2 regions of the Microbacterium sp. NPDC090014 genome follow, and region 1 is predicted to be linked to the other one. Evidence: riboswitches for the same ligand, from Rfam matches in the RefSeq annotation. Region 1 holds a riboswitch; the other holds the start of a gene.

Region 1 (2,193 bases):
CGGGTCTCCGTGAGGCGCTGCGCGTCGTCGGCCTGACCGAGAACCGACGCGTACAGATGCACAGTCGTGTCGTCGACGGTGACGACCTTCGCGGTCAACAGGTTCCAGCTGTCGCCGAGCGTGCCGGTCTTGACGCCGACGACGCCGGGGTCCGCCAGCATCCCGTTCGTGTTCACCACCGTGCCCGCGCCCGGAAGATCGACCGACGGAGTGCCGACGATGCCGGCGAAGACGGGGTTCTGCATCGCGATCTCGGCCAACGCGACGAGCGACTCGGGTGTGGCCCGGTTGCGGTCGTCGAAGCCCGACGGAGTGATGATCGTGATGTCGTCGAGACCACGGTCGCGCAGCCACACAGCTGCTGCGGCGGTGAATGACGAAGGGGAACCCCAGATCTCCGCGGAGAGCCGGTCGATGTAGTTGTTGGCCGATCCGAGCAGCGTTCCCTGGAGGAGCTGGAACTCGGTGAGAGTGCCCCCCACGGGCACGTCGAGCGCGGACTGGTCGGAGCGGCGGTAGTCCCAGTAGGCCAGGTTGTCGGCCCGCGTGAACGAGAACTCGGGGCCCTGCTCGCCCACGGCGAGGGGCATCCGCTCGAGCACCATCAAGCTCGAGACGACCTTGGTGACGCTTGCGATCGCGGCAGCGTCGAGCGACGACGACGTCGTACCGATGCCGCCGATCCCCACGGCAGCGCTTCCCTGGGCAGGGAAGGTGATCGCGGCAGCGGGCGCCGCGACGGGGGCGAGTTCGACGGCCTGAACCGTCGGCGCGACCTCGTGCAACGGCCACAGCATGGCCGATCCGGCGTAGGTGCCGAGCAAGCCGACGAGGACGCCGAGCGGCACCAGCACGCCGGGCCGGGCGATCGCCGGGCGCAGGTGCGCTCCGGTCAGCAGCGCACCGCCGCTCTCCACGGCCGGCGCGTCATCGAGCGCGTCGGTCGCCGGGTGCTGGGCCACGTCGACCGGGTCGACCCACGTCAGGGGAGTGCCGCCGCTGTCTTCCTCCGCCCACTGCGCGGGGGGAGTCGCCTCAGGAGTGAAGATCGCAGAGACGTCGTCATCCGCAGGAACGGCGGAGGCGGTGGCCTCGGCGGAATCGGGAGCGGTCACCTCCTCACGGTACCGAACTCGTGCGGGGATCCGTGTCGCTGCATCGGGAGAGGACGAGGGGTGTCGCCTCTGGGTAAGATCGTGGGTACAACCACGGGAGTCCGGCGAGCCGGGCTGAGAGGGAGCGAATCGCGCTTCGACCGTCGAACCTGATCTGGGTCATGCCAGCGCAGGGAGGAGTCACAGATGAGTACATCCACGTCCGGATCCACCACGGGATCGGCATCGGCCACGCAGTCGTCGACGGGCCTCGGTCGCCCGCAGCTCTGGCGCTGGCGGGTCGTCGACATCGTCGTGGCGAGTGTCATCGCCGTCGCATGCGCGATGATCTTCCTGCTCTGGAACGTCGGCTACGAGGTGCCGAGCAGCATCCTGACGCCGCTGCTCCCCGGTGTTCAGGGCCTGCTCGCCGGCCCCTGGCTGATCGCCGGAGTGCTCGGCGGCCTGATCATCCGCAAGCCCGGTGCCGCTCTGTACACCGAGCTGGTCGCCGCGATCATCTCAGCACTCGTCGGCAACGCGTGGGGCCCGCTCACGATCGTCTCGGGCCTCGTACAGGGTCTCGGCGCAGAGCTGGTGTTCCTGATCTTCCTGTACGGCGTCTGGCGGCTGCCTGTCGCGATGCTGGCTGGTGCCGGTGCGGGTCTCGCCTGCGGCATCAACGACCGCATCCTCTGGTACGCCGGCGCCGACACGCTCTTCACGAGCGTCTACATCGTCTCGACGACCATCTCGGGTGCGGTCATCGCCGGGCTCGGGGCGTGGTTGATCGCCCGAGGACTCGCCGCCACGGGCGCCCTCAGCCGGTTCGCCGCCGGCCGCGAGGTCACCGCACGGGTGTGAGCTCGCTCACGACGCCCGCCACCCTCGAAGCCCGTGGCTGGGGGTGGCGGTACGCGACGCGACGGCGCTGGGCGGTGCGCGACGTCGACCTGCGCATCGAGCCGGGGGAGCGGGTGCTGCTGCTCGGCGCCTCCGGCTCGGGCAAGTCGACGCTGCTCCAGGGGTTCGGCGGGGTGCTCGGCGGTGCGGATGAGGGCGAGACGCACGGTGCGCTGCTCGTCGACGGCGTGCCGCC
Region 2 (2,193 bases), on a different contig from region 1:
GCGGACGGTCAGGTGCACCTCAAGGACGAGGACGAGGTGATCGCGGCCGTCGAGCAGGGACGTCTCACCTCTGAGCAGGCCGCGCAGATCGAACGACACGCGGACGCGGCGATCGAGTCCTTCCATCACGGTGACTGGCCGTTCGACGCCGAATGGCGCGACTGGCGCCCGGATCCCTCGTGGACGGTCCCGGAACTGTCCGGCCTGTCGGATCTTCGCACGAGCTGACGGGCATCCGCCCTGAGCGGAAGACCCTTCCCCTCGCGCGGCGAAGATGGTGGCATGGGGTCATGACGGATGTTCTGATCCTCGGCGGCACCGGCTGGCTGTCCGGCCGCATCGCCAGACGGCTGCTCCTGAGCGGGGCGACGGTGATGTGTCTGGCGCGCGGAGGACGCCCGTCTCCGGAGGGCGCGAGCCTGGTGCTGGCCGATCGTGACGCGGCGGACGCCTACGATACGGTGTCCGGTCGAGAGTGGGATCACGTGATCGACGTCTCGTCGAACGCGGCCCACGTCTCCGCTGCGGTCGCGGCACTCGGTGAGCGAGCGGGCCGCTGGACGTACGTCTCGTCGATGTCGGCATACTCCGACGAGGAGACCGTCGGTGCAGACGAGTCGGCGACGCTGCATCCGCCGGCTGAGAGGGGAGACGACGAGTACGGCCGGCAGAAGGTGGCCGCCGAGGACGCCGTGCGTGCACTCGGCGACCGCACCCTGATCGTGCGCCCGGGATTGATCGTCGGGGCGGACGACCCGAGCGATCGTTTCGGGTACTGGGCTGCCGCTTTTCTGCGTGCCGAGGACGGCCCCGTGCTGCTTCCGCCTGTCGAGGAGCGAGACGTGCAGGTGATCGACGTCGACGACCTGTCAGAGTTCGTCGCCACCACGAGGGCCACCGGTGTGATCAACACGATCGGCGATCGGCATCGGCTGAGCGAGGTCCTCGACGCCGTGCGCAGACGTGCGGGGCACCGGGGAGACACGGTCGCGGCATCTGACGCCTGGCTCGTCGAGCACGGTGTGGCGTATTGGGCGGGGGAGCGGTCGCTGCCGCTGTGGCTGCCGAGCGAGATGACCGGATTCATGACCAGGTCGAACGCCCGCTACCGCGCGGCAGGAGGTCGGCTTCGTCCGCTCGACGAGACGATCGCCGCCGTGGTCGATGACGAGCAGGCGCGCGGCGTCGATCGGGACCGGCGGGCAGGGCTCACTCGCGCCGACGAACTCGCGCTGTTGCAGCTGATCGACTGATCGGGGCCTCGCTAGACTGCGATCAGTGACACGGGGTGCCGCATCCGCGGCTGAGAACAGACCCGTCGAACCTGATCTAGTTCGTACTAGCGAAGGGATGTCGCGTTGAGCGATCGTCTGCGTCCTGATTCCGAATCGACCTTGGCCACCTCGGCGGCTGAGCTCCTGACAGGGCTGCGCGACAGCCCACCCTTGACCCATTGCATCACCAACAGCGTCGTCACGGGCTTCACCGCGAACGTGCTGCTCGCCCTCGGCGCGGCGCCGGCGATGGTCGACATCGTCGGTGAGGCGGGGATGTTCGCCGGGGTGGCCTCCGGGGTGCTGATCAACCTCGGTACGCCGACTCCGGAGCAGCGTGCGGCGAGCCGTGAAGCCGCGGCAGGAGCCCTCGCCGCAGGTACTCCGTGGGTGCTGGATCCCGTCGCGATCGGCGCGCTGCCGGTGCGCACGGCACTCGCGCACGAGCTGGCCGACGCACGCCCCACGGCGATCAGGGGGAACGCCTCGGAGATCCTCGCCCTCGCGGGGCTCAGCGCTGGGGGGCGCGGCGTCGATGCGACGGACACGACCGATGCCGCGGCCGAGGCGGCACTCGCACTCGCTTCGCGGCACGGTTCGGTGGTCGCGGTGTCGGGACCGGTCGACCTGGTGACGGATGGAGCACGATTGCTCCGCATCGCGAACGGTCATGAACTGCTCACCCGTGTCACCGGCGGCGGATGCGCGCTGGGCGCCGTCATGGCGGCGTTCCTCGGTGCGGCGCGCTCGACCGCTGCGGATCCGCTCACCGCCGTCTCGGCGGCGAGCCTCGTGTACACGATCGCCGCCGAGCGCGCCGCGGCGCGGGCCCCGGGCCCCGGCAGCTTCGCCGTCGCACTGCTCGACGCGCTCGCCGCCGTGCAGCCGGAGGACCTCGCCGTCGCCGCGCGTGTGCAGG

Evidence for each region. A riboswitch is a leader RNA that binds a small molecule or an ion and turns the genes downstream of it on or off. The one in region 1 is predicted to bind thiamine pyrophosphate.
Region 2: it holds a riboswitch for thiamine pyrophosphate, as region 1 does, so the genes downstream of both, thiM (hydroxyethylthiazole kinase) here and ACIPV5_RS00550 (ECF transporter S component) in region 1, are expected to answer to the same signal.

The regions. Positions count from the first base shown of each region.
Region 1 is NZ_JBIVFS010000001.1:120,633-122,825, reverse strand. Features, by position in the region: gene ACIPV5_RS00555 (D-alanyl-D-alanine carboxypeptidase) at 1-1,115, opposite strand, end outside; TPP riboswitch at 1,199-1,308, shown strand; gene ACIPV5_RS00550 (ECF transporter S component) at 1,302-1,958, shown strand; gene ACIPV5_RS00545 (ABC transporter ATP-binding protein) at 1,955-2,193, shown strand, end outside.
Region 2 is NZ_JBIVFS010000002.1:833,059-835,251, forward strand. Features, by position in the region: gene ACIPV5_RS17495 (DUF402 domain-containing protein) at 1-228, shown strand, start outside; gene ACIPV5_RS17500 (NAD-dependent epimerase/dehydratase family protein) at 291-1,253, shown strand; TPP riboswitch at 1,275-1,368, shown strand; gene thiM (hydroxyethylthiazole kinase) at 1,359-2,193, shown strand, end outside.